3 regions of the Actinomadura sp. B10D3 genome follow, and region 1 is predicted to be linked to each of the others. Evidence: riboswitches for the same ligand, from Rfam matches in the RefSeq annotation. Region 1 holds a riboswitch; each other region holds the start of a gene.
What was found. Region 1 has a riboswitch for cyclic di-AMP ahead of ABGB11_RS16510 (NlpC/P60 family protein). Riboswitches for the same ligand answer to the same signal wherever they lie in the genome.
Positions count from the first base shown of each region.

Region 2: it holds a riboswitch for cyclic di-AMP, as region 1 does, so the genes downstream of both, ABGB11_RS06620 (CHAP domain-containing protein) here and ABGB11_RS16510 (NlpC/P60 family protein) in region 1, are expected to answer to the same signal.
Region 3: it holds a riboswitch for cyclic di-AMP, as region 1 does, so the genes downstream of both, ABGB11_RS31555 (CHAP domain-containing protein) here and ABGB11_RS16510 (NlpC/P60 family protein) in region 1, are expected to answer to the same signal.

Region 1 covers NZ_JBDPLY010000009.1:143,731-150,671, reverse strand. The annotation lists gene ABGB11_RS16520 (LacI family DNA-binding transcriptional regulator) at 1-552, opposite strand, end outside; gene ABGB11_RS16515 (LuxR C-terminal-related transcriptional regulator) at 967-1,197, shown strand; gene ABGB11_RS16510 (NlpC/P60 family protein) at 1,435-2,376, opposite strand; cyclic di-AMP (ydaO/yuaA leader) riboswitch at 2,434-2,636, opposite strand; gene ABGB11_RS16505 (amino-acid N-acetyltransferase) at 2,797-3,324, shown strand; gene ABGB11_RS16500 (RDD family protein) at 3,330-4,109, shown strand; gene ABGB11_RS16495 (RDD family protein) at 4,117-4,737, shown strand; gene ABGB11_RS16490 (Lsr2 family protein) at 5,634-5,957, shown strand; gene ABGB11_RS16485 (ATP-dependent Clp protease ATP-binding subunit) at 6,317-6,941, shown strand, end outside.
Region 2 covers NZ_JBDPLY010000003.1:106,077-113,017, reverse strand. The annotation lists gene ABGB11_RS06635 (DEDD exonuclease domain-containing protein) at 1-1,227, opposite strand, end outside; gene ABGB11_RS06630 (NYN domain-containing protein) at 1,323-2,774, shown strand; gene ABGB11_RS06625 (NlpC/P60 family protein) at 2,946-3,989, shown strand; cyclic di-AMP (ydaO/yuaA leader) riboswitch at 4,489-4,685, shown strand; cyclic di-AMP (ydaO/yuaA leader) riboswitch at 4,845-4,997, shown strand; gene ABGB11_RS06620 (CHAP domain-containing protein) at 5,008-5,820, shown strand; gene ABGB11_RS06615 (hypothetical protein) at 5,860-6,941, shown strand, end outside.
Region 3 covers NZ_JBDPLY010000027.1:2,595-9,535, forward strand. The annotation lists gene ABGB11_RS31545 (hypothetical protein) at 1-288, shown strand, start outside; gene ABGB11_RS31550 (SpoIIE family protein phosphatase) at 469-2,331, shown strand; cyclic di-AMP (ydaO/yuaA leader) riboswitch at 2,788-2,944, shown strand; gene ABGB11_RS31555 (CHAP domain-containing protein) at 2,956-3,714, shown strand; gene ABGB11_RS31560 (CDP-glycerol glycerophosphotransferase family protein) at 3,881-6,775, shown strand; gene ABGB11_RS31565 (glycosyltransferase) at 6,759-6,941, shown strand, end outside.

The DNA of each region.
Region 1 (6,941 bases):
CGCGCGGTCGATGAGCACCACGCTCATGCCGGTCGCCCGCAGCCGGGAGATGTCCCCCGACCCCATCCCGACCGGGATGATCAGGACGCCCGCGGCGCGCTGCTCGACCAGGAGGTCCAGCGACCGGCGCTCCTTGGCGGCGGAATGGTCGCTGGACAGCCAGAGGGCGTCGTGGCCGGCCGCGTTGAGCGCGGCCTCGGCGCCGCGCGCGACGTCGGTCGCGTACGGGTTGGTGAGGTCCTCGACGACGATGCCGAAGGCGCGGCGCGGCTGGTCGTGGAACTCGCCCGCGGTCCGCTCGGGGCCGCGGCGGAGCCGCCGCGCGGACTCGTTCCGGACGAATCCGAGCTCCTCGATCGCCGCGCGAACACGGTCACGGGTAGCTTCGGCCACGAGGTCTGGCCGGTTTAGGACATTCGAAACGGTCCCAACTGAGACTCCAGCCCGCCTCGCGACTTCGCGAATACTGGTCTGTGGCAACTCGCTCCTCGTCCCGCTCCGTGGAAGTTTTCCCAGGTAGTGGAGTTTTTCACGGCGTCGCGCAGAATGCACGGTCACGGACCGTGGCGAATCGTGCACATCCCGCCATCGTTGAACGCTTGACGGGCCGGATCCGGCCGCCTAGCGTTCCGAGCCGAAGCGTAGCTTGAAACGATTCACGATCTTCGTTCAGCAGGAGATCCGGTGACTTCGACGAGAAGGGGCGGGTACGGATGGCTGGCGACCTCATCCCGTCTCCCTCGGCAGGCCAACGACTGAATCGTCACCCGGAGTTCCCCCGTACACCCCCGCAATCGGCCAGGCGGCCACCTCCGGCCAAGCTCGCGAGACAGCAAAGGAAACCGATGATCTAAGTCCGGAAGGGCTCCGGACCCGGCAACCCAACGCGCGTACAGATCGAAACCCGTGCCTGTGCAGCGGACGGCTGCATCCCCGCGGTCATCACCACGGACGAGGGAGGACGGAGTGGAAACAGCCACACTCGCACGTCGTGGCACCGACGATTTCGGGCTGAGCGAAGAAGAGATCCGGCTGCTCGCCCAGATCGCCAGCGGTGTCACCGCCGATGTGGCGGCACGCAAGCTGGAGTTGAGCGCACGGACCTTGCGGCGCCGGTTGCGGACGATCTGCGACCGGCTGGAGGTCAACACCCCTATCGAGGCCGTGGTGTGGGCGGCCCGGAGGCAGCTCATCTAGCCGAACCCCCTGGCGCTCGTCTGGGGACGGCGAGCGCATCGGCGACCAGCGTCATCAAGGAACACAGCGTCATCAAGGAATCAGCCGGCACGTTCGAATCCCGTCCGACCCCGCGGCGGCGGCGCCGCGACCCCTGGCAGGTAGGTCCCTGCAGGAGGCGTCGCCGCGGACGGTGTTCGGGTGCCGATGGCGGTACCGATGGTTTTGGGCCGCCGGCGGTGCGGACCCGCGACCGGGTCAGGCGACCCGGACACCGCCGGCGAAGGGCCGTCCCGCCATGGGGGCGATCTTGACGACGTCCCCGGTCTGGGGGGCGTGCAGCATCTTGCCGCCGCCGACGTATATGCCCATGTGGTGCAGGTCGGCGTAGAAGAACACGAGGTCGCCCGGCTGCAGCTGGCCGCGCGACACGTGGGTGCCGGCGTTCCACTGGCTGCCGGTGTAGTGCGGCAGGTTGATGCCGACCTGCTTGTAGGCCCACATCGTCAGGCCGGAGCAGTCGAAGGTGCTCGGGCCCGCGGCGCCCCACACGTAGGGGCGGCCGATCTTGGTCATCGCGTACCGGAGCGCCTGCGCGGCCTTGCCGGTGCCGACGACGGGGAGCTTCGCGAGCTGGGTGGGGTCCTTGTCGACGAGCTTGCCGCGGACCTTCTCGTAGGTCCCGGTGACCTTCTTGCGCTGCGACTCCAGCTGCGTCCGCAGCTCCTTGACCTGCTTGGCGCGCGCCTCGGCGGACTTGCGGGCCCGCTGGGCGGACTGCATGGCCTGCATCAGGCCGAGCACCTGGGTGCTGTCCTGCTTGGCGAAGTAGTGGAGGGTCGCGGCCTGGTCGAGGACGGCCTGCGGGTCCTGGGAGGCGACGAAGGAGACCGTGGGGTCGGAGCCGCCCTGCATGTAGCTCGTCGCGGCGAGGGCGCCGACCTTCTGCCGGAGCTCCTCCAGCGACTTCTCCTGCCGCTCGGCGTTCTCCTTGGCGACCTTGGCCGCGCGCTGCGACTGGGAGAGCTTGACCCTCAGCCCGTTGTACTGCTCGGTCAGCTGCTCCAGCTGGTCGGCGAGCTTGAGCGCCTTGGCCCGGAGCTCCTTGGTGGACGGCTCGGGGTCGGCGTGGGCGACGGCGATCCTCTGCGGGGTGATCGCGTGCGGAGCGGCCGAGACGGCGATGAGCGCGCCGGCCACGACGGCCGCGCGGCCGCGAAATCGCGAAAGGGAAGCAGACCGCGATCGCTGCACGAATTCTCCTCTCCTCATCCGCCTACCGGGTTAGCTGACGGGTTGGGACCGGAGCAGCCCCTCCGCGAGCACGCCGGCATCTGCCGTGCGCTGCGGATTCACCCCTGACGGCGTCAGCCCAGGGGCGATCCCCCGAACGCTCCGAAAGTGGGTCCCCGGCTCCCCGGGGCGCTGGGTGCGGCCCGCGGACTCGGCGGTTCGGCCTCCGTTCTGCGGTCGGCCGATGTCAGCGATGGACACTAACGGAACCCGCATTGGATGCCAACCGGAACATGCGAAATCCCAGGTCGTCGCGATGGCGGGCGGGGGAACCACCGGTTCGGCACCCGTGGTCGGCGGCCGGGCGCCGGCGTTGGATAATCTCGCTTGCTTGTGGAAGTCGTGATCCGGCGGGCCCGCACCGCCGACGTCCAGGAAATCCGCAGGCTGGTCGATCTGTACGCCGGATCGGGGCGCCGCCTGCTGAAGAAGACGACCGTCAAGCTGTACGAGGACGTACAGGAGTTCTGGGTCGCCGAGGACGTCCAGCACGGGGCGCCGGGCCGCATCATCGGCTGCGGCGCCCTGCACGTGATGTGGGAGGACCTGGCGGAGGTCCGCTCGGTCGCCGTGGACAAGGGATACGGCGGGCGCGGAATCGGGCACCGGATCGTGACGCGCCTTCTCCAGACCGCCAGAGAACTCGGCGTCCGGAGGGTGTTCTGCCTTACCTTCGAGGTGGACTTCTTTGCCCGCCACGGCTTCGAGCAGATACTGGGGACTCCGGTTGCGCCGGAGGTGTACGAAGAACTTCTCCGCTCCTACGACGATGGCGTGGCAGAGTTCTTGGACCTCGACCGGGTCAAGCCGAATACGTTGGGCAACACCCGGATGTTGCTTCGCCTGGAGGACTGACCCAAATGAGCGATTCCCCTCACCGCGGGCGGCCTTACCGGCCCCAGCAGGGCCAGGGTTCGTACGGCCCCCCGCCCCCGTATCAGGCCCAGCAGAGGCAGCAACCCCAGCAGCAGTGGCAACAGCCCCAGCAACAGCAGTGGCAGCAGCCTCAGCAGCAGTGGGACCAGACTTACGAGGCCCCCTACGACGAGTACGGCGCCCATGGCGGTGGCGATCCGGTACTGGCCCCCATCTACCGGCGCGCGGGCGCACGGATCATGGACAACGCGCTCGTCGCGGTGTTCGGCTTCGCGCTCGTCCTTCCGGTGACGATCGGTGCTTTCGGCCTGGGCAAGCCAGGCAGCAAAACCGAGGACGAGGGGGGTGTGTGGAACTGGCCCATCATCTTCACCCTGTTCTGCGTCCTGTCCCTGCTCCCGTTCATCTACGAGGCCGTCCAACTGTCCATGTGGGGACGGACGCTAGGAAAGCGGGTCCTGGGGCTGGGAATCGTCCAGGCGCGTCCGGCAGGTAGCCCCCTGACGACGACGCAGGCGATCTGGCGGGCCGGCATCACCCACATCGGCTACCAGCTCGGCGTCTTCTTCTTCCTCGTGTTGGCGGTGATGGTGTGGGACTACGCCGCATACGGGATGGTGCTGGTCTGGGCGGGTGCGCTGATGGCCTACCTGTGGGCGATCTGGGACCAGCCCCTGCACCAGTCACTGCACGACCGCTTCGCCGGCACGCTCGTCATCGATGAGCGGGTCGCGTACGACGAGTACTCCGAGTACGCGGAGTAGGACCGCGATGGCGGTCCCGCTCGCCGAGCCAGGCCAGCGCCTCCTGGCACGTGTCGTCGACACGCTCGTCGTCGGCGTCCCCGTGATCCTCGTCGTGCGCGCGTTCGTCTCCGGCCCCGCGGTGGACGTCGTCGCTCCGCCCGTCCTCGCCGGATGCATGCTGGTGTACGAGGCCGTCCAGCTCGCCCTGTGGGGGCGGACGCTCGGCAAGCGCGTCGCGGGCATCGAGGTCGTCGCCGCGACGCGCCAGGAGGCCGATCAGCCGTCGCCAGGGGGTGCGGGGGACGCGGAGCCCGGCCCCGTGCCCTTGATTCCCGCGTCCGTGCCCGGATTCGTGCCCACGGCGGCCTCGTCGGGAGGCGAAGGCCCGGCCGGAGAACGCGGCGCGTCCGGGAAGCGCGCTCCCGCCGGCGCGCGCTTGGACGTTCTGCATGCCGTTGCCCGGGCCGCGGTCTATTCGCTGCCGATCGCGCTGCGCCCGATTCCCGTTCTCGGTCTGCTCGCGAGCATCTTCTGGGTCGGGAACGCGGGGATGCTGTTCGAAGGCACGCGCCGCCAGGCCGTCCATGACAGGCTCGCCGGGACGGTCGTGGTGAAACGGCCGGACTCCGATTCCCCGGCCTTCTGACGGCCTCTCCGAAGCGCCTGGAAGATCTTCCCGGCCGTCCCGCGGGCTCGTTCCGGTTACGGACCCGAATCGGAGTGGGATGTGTCTCGTCCCCGGACGCTCCCTCCGTTTGGAAGTTGCCCGCGCGCGCCGTTGCGGGAACGCCCTAGGCGTCGGTTGTTAGGCGGTAGTGGACTTACTTCGGTTGGGACGCCGTCTCACTCTGAACGGACCTTTCGCGCGACATGCCCGCCGCGAGGGGAGCGGAGCCGGGACGCGGCGCCGGCGGGTCTTGGCGCCCGGTCCAAGAAGTGGGACGGGCGGTGGGATTGTGCCTTGATCTCCCGATTTCAGATGAACCATGGCGGGCGGGTTCCGGGCGGCGGATCCCGGGCCCGCAACTTCCTCCGACCACGACATGGCAACAGATTTCGACGACGGGCCGTTCCTCGTTATCCCTCCACATCGGCCGGTCAGAGCCTGATCAGCCACGGCGCGCCACCGGCGCATTACCACCGGACGGCGGGCTTAGTGCGGTTACGGCGGGGTTAAACGGCAACAGCGGCGGCGCCGTCCCCAAACCCGAGCCAATCTGCGAACGACCCCGCAGGTCAGCGCGGTGGGCCGTGACGCGGGTCACGTCCCAAAACCTCGGTCCGGCCCGCCCGCGCCGGGAATTCATGGCGCCGGGCCGGCCGGTGCGTGCCCGCCCGCCGTCCGGTCCGCACCGGAAACGACGAGCCTGATTACGGCCGGTGCATGGCAAGGCGACTTCCCCGTCAGTGCCGGTTCATGGCCGGTAGGGCGACTTCGCGTCCGCGCCGGTTCATCTTGAGTGTTGGAATTGTCATCGGCGAAGTTCTCGGTATATCTTTGTCAACCGATTGAAGTTTGCTCCAGCCGAAAGGTCTGTCCCCATGGCACAGAAGGTTCAGGTGCTTCTCGTCGACGACCTCGACGGTGGCGAGGCGGACGAGACCGTAGCGTTCTCGATCGACGGCGCCTCCTACGAGATCGACCTCAGCGGCGCCAACGCGACGAAGCTGCGGGAATCGCTGCAGCCGTTCGTCGAGAAGTCCCGTAAGGCGGGCACGCCGTCGCGCCGCCGCCGGCAGCGGGGCGCGTCCAGCCGGGAGCGCAGTGCGGAGATCCGTGCCTGGGCCAAGAACAATGGCATCAAGGTGAATGAGCGCGGCCGGATCCCCGCCCACGTGATCGAGCAGTACGAGGCGGCCAACTGACCCGCCCGTCCTCCGCGGCCCGTCTCCGATCGTGAGACGGGCCGTTCGCTTGTGGCGTAGCGCGCGTGCGGTTCGGTGCGCCCCCGGTGAGGTACACAGGCCGCGCGGGTGGAAACTCCACCCCCATTCGGCACTCTCGGCCCGCGCCTAGACCTACCTGCGAAAAGCCCCCGTTCGCTTGGGGCGTAGCGGGAACATGACGCACCGATGCGGTAGTTGGATGAGACTGAACAGCGCATAGCTGGGGAACGTCTCCTGGTGGGAGTGCACCGGGCGGCCTCCTCGGGGCGGGCTAGCATGCGGAAGGACAGTTCCGGACGTTCCGGACTCTGCCCAACCGCTCTGTGAGGAGCGACGAGATGTTCGAGAGGTTCACCGACCGCGCGCGGCGCGTTGTCGTCCTGGCTCAGGAAGAGGCCAGGATGCTCAACCACAACTACATCGGCACCGAGCACATCCTCCTGGGTCTGATCCACGAGGGTGAGGGCGTCGCTGCCAAGGCCTTGGAGAGCCTGGGGATCAGCCTCGAGGCTGTCCGCCAGCAGGTCGAGGAGATCATCGGCCAGGGCCAGCAGGCGCCGTCGGGCCACATCCCGTTCACTCCGCGTGCCAAGAAGGTCCTTGAGCTGTCGCTGCGCGAGGCGTTGCAGCTCGGCCACAACTACATCGGTACCGAGCACATCCTGCTCGGGCTGATCCGCGAGGGTGAAGGCGTCGCCGCCCAGGTGCTGGTGAAGCTCGGCGCCGACCTGAACCGGGTCCGCCAGCAGGTCATCCAGTTGCTGCACGGCTACCAGGGCAAGGAGCCGGCCGCCTCCGGTGGCCCCTCGGAGTCGGCTCCGTCCACCTCCCTCGTGCTCGACCAGTTCGGCCGCAACCTGACGCAGGCCGCGCGGGAGGGCAAGCTCGACCCGGTCATCGGGCGGGACAAGGAGATCGAGCGGGTCATGCAGGTGCTGTCCCGCCGCACCAAGAACAACCCCG
Region 2 (6,941 bases), on a different contig from region 1:
GGCGTAGGCGTCGGCGGACTCGCGGCCGTCGCACGGCGCGCCGCAGCGCCCGATCTCGGCGAGCGCGCACGCGCGCGTCCCCGCCGCCCCGGCTTTGCCGCGCTCGATCAGCCGGGGCGTCAGCCGCTGCGTGCACTGCCGCAGCGGGACGGCCTCGTGCAGCGCCGCGCGGGCCTCCTCGGCCTGCCGGCGCGAGGAGATCGGCCCGAGGTAGCGGGCGCCGTCGGCGCGGCACTCGCGGACGATGGACAGCCTGGGGAACGGCTCCACGGTCAGCTTGAGCCAGATCGCCCGCTCGGGGAACTTGGAGCGGCGGTTGTAGCGCGGCTTGTGCTCGGCGATGAGCCGCAGCTCGCGGACCTCGGCCTCCAGCCCGGTGGCGCACTCGATCGTGCGGACGTTCTCGGCGAGCCCGACCATCTCGCGGACCCGCCACCGCGTCTCGGACCCGGTGAAGTAGCTGCGCACCCGCGAGCGCAGGTCGCCGCTCTTGCCGACGTAGAGGACCTCGCCGGCGTGGTCCTCGAACAGGTAGACGCCCGGGGCTGACGGGACGTTGTCGGCGAGGTGGCGCTTGCGACGCTGCTCCGGCGTGGGGGCCTTCGCGAAGCCGCGCATCTCCTCCAGCGAGGTGACGCCGAACGAGCCGATCCGCTCGATGAGGCCGTGCAGCACCTCCACGGTGGCGCGGGCGTCGGCGAGGGCGCGGTGCGTCGGCTCGTTGGACGTCCGGAAGAAGCGGGCCAGCGTGCCGAGCTTGCAGTTGGGCACCTCGTCGCGCGACAGCACGCGCCGCGCCAGGTCGACCGTGTCGACGACGGGGAACGCGGGCCAGGCGTAGCCGTGCGCGGCGCAGGCGGCCTTGAGGAACCCGATGTCGAACGAGGCGTTGTGCGCGACGAGCACGCAGCCGCGCGCGAACTCCAGGAAGGCCGGCAGCACCGACTCGATCGGCGGGGCGGCCGTCACCATCGCCGTGGTGATGCCGGTCAGCGCGGTGATGAACGGCGGGACGGGCCCGCCCGGGTCGACCAGCGTGCCGAGCTCGCCGAGCTCCTCCCCGCCGCGCACCTTGACCGCGCCGATCTCGGTGATGGCCGAGTCGGCGGCCGAGCCGCCGGTGGTCTCCAGGTCGACCACGACAAAGGTGACCTCGTGCAGCGGGGTGCCGAGGTCGTCCAGGGTGCCCTGTACACCGGCCCCCTGAACGCCGTGCGCAGCCGTCATGAGCGCGACCGTAGAGGACCCCACCGACAGAACCTCGTGCCGCTAGGGTTGAGGTGCGCCGGCGCGTCACGCGTCCGCCCTGGTTAGGGCATTGGGTGCTCGGGAAACAGACAGGCCACCGGCGGCAGCCCGGAAGGAGCGGGATCATCGACAGCGGCCCCGAAGCGACGTCCGGCGGCGAGGTGCCCGCCGAGCCGGCGCGCCGCCCCGGCGGGGAGGCCCCCGAGCCGCCCGGAGACGAGCGGCTGCGCCGGCCGCTGCCCGAGGCCGTGCGGCAGGGCGTGATGGAGGTCGCCGCCGACCTGATCGGGACGCTCCCGCCGGAGGAGGTCCCCGCGCCGCTGCGCCGGTTCGCGCGGTTCGAGCGCCGCAAGCGCGCCAAGCTGGCGGGCCAGCACATCGCCGCGATGCTGGAGAAGGACGCGGGGTTCCGGCGGCGGGTCGCCGCGCCGCTGCGCGAGGCACAGGCCGATCTCGCCGAGGCGGTCGAGACCGGCGACGTGCCCCCGGCCGCCGACCCGGTGCGGGTCGCGGTGCTGGGCTACCTCCTGCGTCCGGCGGGCTGGACCAAGCTCGTGGAGGCCGCGCGCGAGGAGCTGGAGCGGTCCGCCACGGCGTCGGAGGAGGAGGCCGCCGAGCGCCGCGTCGCCGCGCTGAAGCAGGAGCTGGCCGCGGCCCGCGCCGCCCGCGGCGCCGAGCTGGACAAGCTCCGCGGGGAGCTGCGCGAGGTCAAGGCCGAGGTGGCGGAGCTGCGCCGCAAGCTGCACGAGGCGCGCACGCGGTTCCGGTCGGCGGAGGAGCGCGCGGACGCGGTCGCGGCGGAGGCCGGCCGCGAGCTGGCCGCCGCGCGCGAGTCGACCGCCGCGTCCGAGAAGGAGCTGCGCAGGCTGCGCGCCCGGACCGCGCAGGCGGAGGCCGCGGCCGAGGCGGCCAAGCGGGCGGCGCGCGAGGGGCGCAACGTCGACGACATGCGGCTGCGGATGCTCCTCGACGCGCTCGTGGACGCGGCGCAGGGCGTCCGCCGGGAGCTGGCCCTGCCCTCCACGATCGGCCGCCCCGCGGACGCGGTGGGCGGGCTGGAGCCGGACCGCCCGGCGCACCGCGCGCTGCCGGGCCGGGCGCTGTCCGACAACGACCCCCAGCTGCTGGACCGGCTGCTGACGCTGCCGCAGGTGCACCTGGTGGTGGACGGCTACAACGTCACCAAGACCGGGTACGGGGAGCTGCCGCTGTCGGACCAGCGCAGCCGGCTGCTGTCCGGGCTCGGCGGCCTCGCCGCGCAGACCCGGGCCGAGGTGACGTGCGTCTTCGACGGCGCGGAGCTGGACGCGCCGGTGGCGATCGCGGCGCCGCGCGGCGTCCGGGTGCTGTTCAGCCGCCCGGGGCAGACGGCGGACGAGCTGATCGGGGAGCTGGTGCGGGCGGAGCCGCCCGGCCGCTCGGTGGTCGTGGTGTCGTCCGACCGGGAGGTGGCCGACGCGGCGCGGCGCGCGGAGGCGCGGCCGTGCCCGTCCTCGCTGCTGCTGCGCAGGCTGGGCCGGTCATAAGGTCCCCATAAGCCTCTCATAAGGGAAACCTCGCACTAAGTGATCATGACGTCACGAAAAGTGGACAGTCTTCGCAGATGTCAATCAAAGAGTGACGAATCGGTTGTGACGGCTGTTGCCCGTCGCTAATGTCGTCCGCTGACGTCGTCGACGAGAGGGGCGAGACCGACCGTGGCCAATGATCTCATCGGGGTACCAGCGCGCGGGCGTGACCGGAGGGGCGGCCCGGCGATCCGCGGCGCCTCCCGCCGCCTGGCGGCCGTCGCCTGCCTCACCGTGACGGCCTCCCTGACCTTCGCCCCGGTGGTGGCGCACGCGGAACCGAAGCCGACCCGGGCGCAGGTCCAGAAGAAGCTCGACAAGCTCGCCGAGCAGATGGACCACAAGGTCGAGGAGTTCAACCAGCTCAACGAGAAGCTGAAGATCGCCAAGAAGAAGTACGAGAGCGCGAGCAAGGCGAGCAGGCAGGAGCAGGCCGCCTTCGAGGAGCAGCGCTCGGCGATCGCCAAGATGGCCGCCGCCGCGTACAAGAACGGCGACTCCGCGGACGTGACCGGCTTCGTCGGCAGCAACGACCCGCAGGCCATTCTCGACCAGGCGGCCGTCTTCTCGCACCTGTCGCAGGAGCGCAGCTCCCAGCTCACCCAGTTCCTCGCCACCGCCCAGCGGCTGCGCCGCGAGGAGTCGCAGGCCAAGACGGCCTATGACGACGTGAAGGCGAAGACCAAGGAGCTGCGGGAGCAGAAGAAGAAGCTCGACCGGGAGGTCGCGAAGCAGAAGGCGCTGCTGCGGCGGCTCGGCGGCGGAAGCTCCTCGGGCGGCGGTGGCGGCATCGGCGGCACCTACACCGGTCCCGCCAGCGGCTCGGCCCGCACGGCGCTCAACTTCGCCTACGCCCAGCTCGGCAAGCCCTACTCCTACGGGGCCGAGGGGCCGAACTCCTACGACTGCTCCGGCCTGACCATGAAGGCGTGGGGGGCCGCGGGCGTCAGCATCACCCGCACGACCAACTCCCAGTACGCGGCCACCAAGCGGGTCGCCAAGAGCAACCTCCAGCCGGGCGACCTGGTGTTCTTCAGCAGCCTCGGCCACGTCGGGCTGTACGTGGGCGGCGGCAAGATGATCCACGCTCCGCGCACCGGCAAGAACGTCGAGGTCGTGAGCATCACCTCGGGCTACTACCTGAGCAACTACTACGGCGCCGGGCGCCCCTGACCCGCGCCCTCCGGGCCCGCCACGGCGGCGATCCGGAGCCTCCACCGACAACGGACCGGGCTTGACCTGGTCCGTTGTTGATTTTGGGGGGGTTTGCCTTCTGTTGGGGCTTTGGTACCTTGTCACCACTCACGGCGCCCTCCAGGCGCCGTGGCCCCGGGGCGCTCACCAGGCGCTCCCGTCCCACGCGGCGCATCCAGCCGCCGCGTGACGGCGGCGCGAGCCACGCGTCGCTCCCCCCGAGGACGGCGCGCTCCACGCGTCGTCCGGCGGCACCCGAGAGTGCCGCGGCGGTCTCCACGCGAGACCCGGCCGTTCCCGTTCCCCCGTGCGCACGCCCGCAGCGTGCATGGCGCTGAGAGCGCTGCCACGGCGGGTGTCCACGGGCGGCCCCGGACGGCCCCCGGCGACGGGCCGCCGTCCGACGCACAACACAGGCGCCGCGCGTTCGCACGCGGGAGACAGGTCCCGCGCCGGGCCCCATCACGCCCCCAGGATCGCAGCGGCAGCGCCGAGTCCGCCCAGTGCGGAACCGGGGACCCACGCCGGCAGGGTCCGGGAACCGTCCCGGACGACGTCCGGCACCCGGGGTGAATCGGCGAGTCTCCTCCGGCCCCGTTCCGGTGGAGCCCGCCGTAGGGCCACTTCCACGCCCGAACCCGTCAGCTAACCCGGTAGGCGTCTGGAAGAAGCGAAGGAGTGAGTTCCGCAGCGTTACCTGGGCGTGGCCGCCCGTCGTGCGGCCACGCCCCATTTCCCCCTGCTCTCCGCGGGCACCCGCGCCCACGCGCGCGGACCGCGCCCGCAGCCCCCCATCCGAACCGGCGCGCCCGCCCCCGGGCGCGTCACCGCCGAATCCGCTGACCGCCGTGCCCCCATGCGCGGCCGGTGCGGAACCGGGGACCCATCACGTCCTCATCGGGGTGAATCGGCCTGCCCGCGGGCCGTAGGGCGGCTTCCACGCCCGAACCCGTCAGCTAACCCGGTAGGCGGCATGGAAGTCGAGGAGAACCCCCGCGTGCCAGGTGCACACCGCAAGAAGACCCCGGGCAGGCATCGCAAGGCGAGCCCCCTGCCCCTCACCTGGCGGACGACCGGCGGCCTCATCGTCGGCGCCGCCGTGCTCGGCACCGCCGCCGCCACCGCGCAGGCGTCGGTCCTGCCGTTCGGATCCGCCCCCGCCGCGTCCACCGCGGCGCACGCCCCCGGCAAGAAGCCCTCCGGCGGCTCGTCGAAGGACTCGTCCAAGGACGGGGCCCGGAAGGCCGCGAGGAACGACCCGGGGAAGGGCGCGCCGCGGAAGCCGGCCGCGAAGGCGCCCGGGAAGTCCTCCGGCAGGTCGCGGCCGACCGCCGCCGAAGCCATCGAGCTCGCACGCTCCCAGGTGGGCGTCGAGGAGGACGGCGGCGGCGAGACCAAGTTCCAGAAGTGGTACATGCGCACGGCGCGCGCGAAGGAGACGCTCGCGCGCGACGGCGGCTCCCTCTCCGCCTACGGCGACGCGAACTGGTGCGACATGTTCGTCTCCTGGGTGGGCGAGCAGATCGGCTTCCGCGACCAGATCGGCAGCGACGCCTGGACGGTCGCGCACGCCCGCTGGTTCCGGCAGCAGGGCCGCTGGGGCACCGAACCCCGTCCCGGCGCGATCGTCTTCTACGCCTGGGACGGCGGCAAGGACGTCACCGACATCCGGCACGTCGGCATGGTGATCAAGAAGATCGACGACCGGACCATCGAGGCGGTCGAGGGCAACACCGGCAACGCCGTACAGGTCAAGAAGCGGTCGGCCGACGACGTCGTCGGCTACGGCTACCCCGCCTACCGGTCCTGATGGCACGGCCCTGACCACCGGCTGCATAGGATCGCCCGCGTGGAGGAGCGTGCCGTGCGGACCAGGCCCGTGACGCGCCGCAGGGCCCTCGCCCTGGGCGCGAGCGGGGCCGCCGTGATGCTCGCCGGGGGCGCCGGGCTGCTCGTCCCGCCCACCGGCGAGACGAGGCGCGCCGATCCGTCCGGTGCCGGGGCCTCCGGCGCGGCCGCCGCGATCGACCCGGACGCGGCCGCCGCCGTCCTCGCCAACCGCGCCCGGGCCGTGCGCGACGGCGACCGCATGGCCTTCCTCGCCACCGTCGGCGACGCGCCCGCCGAGTTCCAGGCCGCCCAGTCGCGGATGTACGACAACCTCCGGGCGCTTCCGCTGGCGGGATGGCGGGAGCGCGTCGTCGGCACGCAGGCCGTGGACGAGGAGCACGCCGTCGTCCGCGTCGAGGTGCGCTACCGGCTGCGCGGCTTCGACCGCGGCGAGGTGGCCCGCACCCGCTACCTCGCGCTGGCCCCGCGCGGGGGGACGTGGACGATCGCCGGCGACGGGACGTCCCGCGGGCTGACCGACGACGCCGACATCTGGGACGCGGGCCCGCTGGCCGTCGCCCGGGGCCGGGCCGCCCTCGTCATCGGAGACGCCGCCGGCCTGCGCGGCATCGCGGCCCGGCTGGACGCCGCCGTGCCGGACGTCACCGGCGTGGTCGGCATGGGCTGGGCACGGCGGGTGGTCGCGCTCGTCCCCGCCGACCCGGGCCTGGCCTCCGCGCTCGCCGGCCCCGGGCAGAGCCTCGGCCAGATCGCGGCCCTCGCCACCGTCGCCCCGGCGCCCTCGTCCGGGGGCCGCGGCGAGGACCGCATCGTCGTCTCCCCCGCCACCTTCGGCAGGCTCAACGACCTCGGCCGCACGGTCGTCCTGACGCACGAGCTGACCCACGTCGCCACCGGCGGCGCCCGCGACCGCAGCACGCCGCTGTGGCTCATCGAGGGCTTCGCGGACTACGTCGGCTACCGGCAGGTCAAGATCGGCGTCCGCGCGGCGGCCGGCGAGTTGCGCCGCGAGGTCGCCGCCGGGCGGGTGCCCGCCGCCCTGCCCGGGGCCGCCGCCTTCTCCAGCGGGTCCCCGCGCCT
Region 3 (6,941 bases), on a different contig from region 1:
GACGGGTTCGACCAGACGTTCGGGATTCCGCGGGCGCTGGAGCGGCCGTGGGCGGTCAAGCAGGGGTGGTCCGGGTTCGGGGAGGAGCCGGCGGAGCCGTGCCGGGGCGGGACGCGGCCGGCGGCGTGGCGGCCCGATCTCGGGCTCGGGCGGCCCGTGCTGCATACGACCGGCCTGGCGGGGGACAAGGTGGTGGTGGTGTTGACGCTGCATCCGGCGGGCTCGTCGTTCCGCACGGCGGCGGCGCGGATCACGACGCTGACGAGGCAGGTCCACCGGGCGGCCTGACGGTTGCGTTCGCGGATGGTCAGCGGGCGGAGCCGAAGGGAAAACCCGGGCAAAGATCTGGATTGTTTACGCGGATTTGGGCGATTAGTCCTTCGCTGGCGTATGTAGCTTTTTTCTCCCAGGGCAAGTGATGCCGAACGGGGGGCAGGGTTGGCGGAAGCGGATGGCACCCAGCCCGGGGTGCACGTTGCGGACCTGGAAGACCTGCGGGGCGCCGCGCACGACCGCGCGGTGCTGGCGGAGGCGCGGGTCGTGCTGGCGCGGCGCCTGGGCGTCCCGCCGGGGGAGGCCCTGCAGCACCTGATCTGGCTCGCCCGGGACCTGGACATCGAGCTCTCCGAGGCGGCGGCCCTGCTGGTCAAGGACGGCGGGGGCGGCCCGGTGGGCGCGGTGCCGGCCGGGCGGCGGCCGCCGCGGGCCGAGGGCGGCACGGCGGAGCGCCAGGCCCTGCTGTCGCGCGCCGAGGACGTCCTGCGCCGGGTGACGGCCGAGGACACCGCGGGGGACGCCGAGATCCTCGCGGCGGTGCCGGACGACCCGGTGGCCAGGGCGGTGCTCGACGGGGCGCTGGATCCGGCCGCTCATCTGGTGCCGGTGCGGGGGCCGGACGGCAACGTGGTGGACTTCCTGTACGCCGCTCTGAGCAGCGTGGCCCGGGACATGTTCGGCCGCGGCCCGGAGGAGCTGACCGGGCGGCGGCTCCTGCAGACGGATCCGGGGGCGGCGCTCGGCGGCCTCTTCGACGAGTACGTCGACGTGCTGGAGTCCGGGCAGAGCTTGGAACGTTCCTCTTTCCTGCACACCACGGCGCAGCGCGGCCTGTCGCGGTCGTCCCGGATGAGCGTGCGGTGCGTGCACGTGCCGACGGGCGTCTGCGTGACCTGGCGGTTCCACTTCGCCGAGGACCGGGTCGTGCGGCGGCTGGAGCGGGTCGAGCGGCTCGCCCTGATCGGGTTCGGCGAGTGGGACCTGGCCACCGGTGAGGCGGACTGGACGCCGCAGATGCTGGCCAACTACGGGCTCGCCCCCGACGAGGTGCCGCCGATGCCGCACGACCTGCCGAAGGTGGTGGCGGACGACGACCTCCCGCTGGTCGAGGAGGCCGTGCAGACGATGTTCTCGCGGCGCGAGCCGGTGGAGGCCGAGCATCGCGTGATCGGCAAGGACGGGACGCCACGGCACCTGTGGGTGTTCGCCGAGCCGGTGCTCGGGGAGTCGGGGCTGCCGATCTCGATCAATATCGTCTCGCAGGACATCACCCGGCGGCGCGGCGTGGAGCGGGCGCTGGCCGAGACGCGGCGGCAGATGCTGCGGCAGCAGGCGCGGACGGCGCAGGAGCGGCGGGTGGCGGTGACGCTGCGCCGCGCGATCCTGCCCGACGAGGACGAGGTGGAGCAGCTCCCCGGCCTGGTCACCGGGCTGCGCAGCCTGGCCGCGGAGAGCACCGCGCGGATCGGCGGGGACTGGTTCGCGACCCGCACGCAGCAGGACGGGCGGGCGATGTTCGCGATCGGAGACGCGGCCGGGCATGGGCTGCCCGCGGCGGCGGCGATGGCGCGGACCCGGAACGGGCTGCTGGGCCTCGCCTGCACGGGGGAGCCCGCGGGACGGCTGGTGGGCTGGCTGAACGAGCTCGTCGGCAACATGGACCCGCCCGCGACCGGAACCGCGATCGTGGCCCATTTCGACTCGTCCCGGCGGGTTCTGGAGTGGACGTGCGCGGGGCATCCGCCGCCGATCCTGGTCCGGGACGGCCGGGCGACGCCCCTGGAGGTCGTCCGCGATCCGATGCTCGGCGCCATGCCCGGCTGGGAGTACACCACGATCAGGACGGCGCTCCGCGCGGGCGACCTGCTCTTCCTCTACACCGACGGGCTGGTGGAGCGCAGGGACGCGGACCTGGACGAGCGGATCGTCCGCCTCACGAAAATCCTGCGGGAATCCTCGACGCAGCCCGCCCGCGTGCTGGACGAGGTCCTGGCGCGGATGGAGCACGACCGGGCGGCGGACGACACCACGCTGTTCGCCCTGTACGTGGAGTGACCGGCGACCCGGCCGACCTGCGATGATCACCTGATGTGACTTAGGCCTCACTCGGACGGGCCCCAGGGGGTCGATGGCGGTCGGTGAGGGCCGGATGACCATGTGGCCTTAAGATCGCCCCGGGGTTTCTTTACCTTTCGCCGAGGTGCGGAAAGCCCTATCCGCAAAGGGCTGGGAGGCAGTCCGATAAAGATCGGGAACACGCGCCTCCATGACGGTGTTGGTACTCCCTTGGAAGGGCTTTGAGCAGGCAAGACGCTGCTTTGTGCCTGGTTTGCTTTTCTTGGCCAGGTTGGTACCTTCTAGGCGAATCAAGCAACGCAGCCCATGCGTTGCCGCCGGTCGTCGAGGCGGCCGAGGATCGCGGAGCGGAAACCGCACGCGATGCGCGCCACAGGACGCGCGCCCCCACATCAAGATCAGTCAGAGATACATCCGAGAAATGAGCACCGCTGCCGCGGTGCAAGGCCGAGTCCGTCCCGGTCGAGACCGACCGGACGGAGCCGGGGACCCAGGTTCCAGGGGTGAATCGGCGTGCCCCACAGGTGCGCCGTAGGGCTGCTTCCATGCCCGAATCCGTCAGCTAACCCGGTAGGCGTCATGGAAGACAAGGAGATTCCCTGCATGACCGGTCGTTTCGATCGACTTTCCCTCAACCGCTTCACGCCCGAGGACAAGGCCGTCGGCGTCGCCGTCGGTGCGGTCCTCGCCGGCGCCGTCGCGCTCGGCGTCGCCGCCCCCCTCGCGGACGGCAGCGCCGCCGCCGAGACCTCCGCGCAGGCGGCGTCCGTCAAGAAGGGCGCCGTGTCCGCCGAGTCCGGGCAGGCGAAGGGCAAGACCATGTCGGCCGCCGAGGCGCGCAGCGAGGGCTGGAAGGTCCCGCCGCGCGCGGTCAAGCCCGACGAGGTGATCAAGCTGGCGAAGAGCCAGGTCGGGATCGACGAGGGCCGGGGCGGCCAGACCAAGTTCCACAAGTGGTACGTGTCGACTCCGCACGCCAAGGCCACCGCCCAGCGTGACGGCGGCTTCTCGGTCAAGGCCTACAACGGCGCCCAGTGGTGCGACATGTTCGTGTCCTGGCTCGGCGCCCAGACCGGTGTCCAGAACATGGGCTGGGACGCCTACACCGTCAAGCACGCCACCTGGTTCAAGGACACCGGCCGGTGGGGCCACAAGCCCAAGCCCGGCGCGGTCGTCTTCTTCGACTGGGACAAGGGCTCCGGCGGCAGGATCGGCGGCATCGACCACGTCGGCCTCGTCGTGAAGGACAACGGCGACGGCACCTTCAAGACCGTCGAGGGCAACACCGGGAACGCGGTGAAGGAGAAGGTGCGCCAGAAGTCCCAGGTCGTGGGCTTCGGCTACCCCGACTACGCCGCCTGACCCCGAAACAACGACATCCTCGAAGGCGCCCGGCTTCTGCCGGGCGCCTTCGGGCGTTCCGTCGGGTAATACGACGCATTGACAGCCTTTGATCTCCCTTGGACCTCAGTGTGGCGTTCCTGGAAAGGAATCACAGGCACACGGCAGTCGGTGAAGGGGGATGCCCATGCGGGTGCGCCCGGACGTCAGTGTGGTGGTGATCGCCTACAACGACGCGGAGAGGCTCCCGCACGCGGTGGCCTCGGCGCTGGCGCAGTCGCTCGGCGCCGTCGAGACGGTCATCGTCGACGACGGGAGCACCGACGGGACGGCGCAGGCCGCCGACCGGTTCGCCGCGGCCCACCCGGGACGGGTGCGGGCCGTCCACCTGCCGACCAACTCGGGCGGCTGCGGCCGTCCCCGCAACCGCGGCGTCGAGGCGTCGGCGGGCCGGTACCTGATGTTCCTCGACAGCGACGACCTGCTGGACCGGCACGCCTGCCTCAACCTCCTCGCCGCCGCCGAGGACACCGGCGCCGACATCGTCTCCGGGCTCTGCGACCGGATCTTCCTCGACCTGCCTGCGGGGGCCAAGGGGCGCGTCCGCCCCTGGTACCCCTGGCTTTACCAGCGCAGGGCCGTCTACGAGTCGCTGGACGACAACCCGAACCTCCTCTACGACACCCTCTCGACCAACAAGGCGTACCGGCGGGGCTTTCTGGAGGAGCACGGCTTGCGGTTCGTCGAGCGCCTGCACTACGAGGACCTGCTGTTCACCGCCGAGGCCTACCTGGCGGCGGGACGGACGGCGCTCATCCCGCACCGCGTCTACCAGTGGCTCGTCCGGGAGAGCGTGCCCGCGCCGTCGATCTCCAACCGGCGCGCCGAGCTGGCCAACTTCGCCGACCGGCTGGAGATCCACCGGCGCATCGACATGCTGTTCGCGCTGCGCGGCGCCTACGACCTGCAGCGGGCCAAGCACGTCAAGTTCGTCAACCACGATCTCGTCCTCTACCTGCGCGACCTGCGCGACCGCGACCCCCGCCACCGGGCGGGCTTCCTCGACCTGGCCGCCGCCTACCTGGACGAGATGGACCCGAGGGTCTTCGAGGAGGCCAACCCGCTGCCGGCGATCGCCGCCTACCTGGTCCGGGAGGGCGACCACGCGGGGGCGCTCGCCGCCGCGGAGTACGACCCCCGCAAGCGGCCGGAGCTGCGCGCCCGGCTCGTGGAACGGGACGGGCGGGTCTTCTGGGGCGCCGGCCGGCCGCACGGCGCGCTCGGCCGCCGCGTCCTGGACGTCACCGGGTTCGGCTTCCACGTGAGTCCCCTCAAGGACCTCCGCCCGGCGAACACCCTCACGCGGCTGGAGATGCGCGGCGGCCGCGCCCTCATGGCCGGGCACGTGCTCAACCCGCTGGGCCGGATACCGCCGGACGCCGAACTGGCCGGCGCGCTGGAGTTCCGCGACCGGCGCCGCCGGGCGCCGCGGGGGCGGGTCCGCGCGGCGGTCCGGCACGAGGGCGGCCGGCTCGCGTGGCGGGCCGAGTTCGCCCCGGACCGGCGGATCCGGCCGGTCGGGATCATCGACCCGGTGTGGGACGTGCGGCTGCGCCTGCGGGCGGACGGCGAGGAGGTGGTCACCCGCGTCGGCGCAGGCCGCGGATCGCCGTCTCTCGGCGGGGTCGCGCTGCCCGTCCGGCCGCGGTTGACGCGGCTCGCCGCCGACCGGCTCCGCCCCTATGTCACCGAGGGAGGTCACCTCGCGTTCGCCCTGGAGACGGGGAACCCGTGGGCGCGGCTCGCCGGCGCGGCCGCGCGCCGCGCCGCCCGGTCCCCGGTGGGGCGGCTGTCGTGGGGCCGCGGCCGGCGGCTGGTGCGGAACGTGCGGCGGACGCTGACCTCCCGGGAGACCAAGGTCGCCGTGTTCAACCGGGTGCTGAGCCGGCTGCCCGTCAAGACGGGCCTCGCGGTCTTCGAGAGCCACCTCGGCCGGCACTACTCGGACAATCCCAAGTACATCCACCGGGAGCTGCGCAGATCCGGTCGCCCCGTGACCGCGGTGTGGTCGTACGCGTCGTCGCCCAAGGGTTTCCCGGATGACGCCCGGCTCGTCAAGCGCGGATCATGGGCGTACTTCCTGGCTCTCGCGCGGGCGCAGTTCTGGGTCGACAACCAGGGCTTCCCGGACGGGCTCCGCAAGCGCTCGGAGACCGTCTACATCCAGACCTGGCACGGGTCGGCGTTCAAGCTCATGGGCCTGGACCAGCCGCGCGTCAAGGGCGGACCCGCCGCCGAGCGGGCGCGGCTGCGGCGGATGGTGGAGCGCTACGACTGCTTCCTCGTGCGCTCCGAGCACGACGTCGCGACGCTCTGCAAGGGCCTCGGCGTCCGCTCGGAGCTGGTCCCGGCCGGCTACCCGCGCAACGATCCGCTGGTCAACGGCTTGGACGGCGATCCGGAGCTGGCCGCGGAGGTCGCCGGACTCCGCGACTCGCTCGGCCTGGACGACGGGCGCCGGGCCGTCCTGTACGCGCCGACGTTCGCCACCGGGCCGCGGGGACGCCCCGTCCGGCTGCTGGACCCGCCCGTCGATCCGGACGCGTTCGCCCGGGAGCTGGGGGAGAGCTACGTCCTGCTCGTCCGGCCGCACTACCTGTGCCGGGCCAACGTCCCGCCGGGGGCCCGCGCGGTCATGCGGGACGTCGGCGACGTGCCCGACGTCACCCCGCTCCTGCTGATCGCGGACGCGCTGATCACCGACCACTCCTCGATCATGTTCGACTTCGCGCTGCTGGACCGGCCGATCGTCCTGCACCTCCCCGGCGGACGGGACCGCGCCACCGGCTACTTCGACCTGGAGCGGCACGCGCCCGGGCCGATCACCCGCACCGAGGACGAGCTCGTCGCCGCGCTCGCCGGGCTGGACGCGGCGGAGGCCGTCCACGCCGGGCGGCGCCGCGCGTTCGCCGCGCGCTTCGGCGAGCACGACCGCGGCACCGCCGCCCGGACGGTGGCGGACCGTTACTTCCCGGCGGCACGGCCGGGCGACAAGGGGGACCGCCATGGCCGTACCGCGTGACGTTTTCATCGTGTGCAACAACGCCGACGACATGGGCGGCCTCCAGCGCTGGGCGCACCACATGGCGCGGCTGCTGGCCCGCCGCGGCGACCGCGTCACCCTCGTCGGGATCACCCGCGGACGCGAGCCGTACCACCACGGCCGCGACGGGTCCTACGCCGTCGAG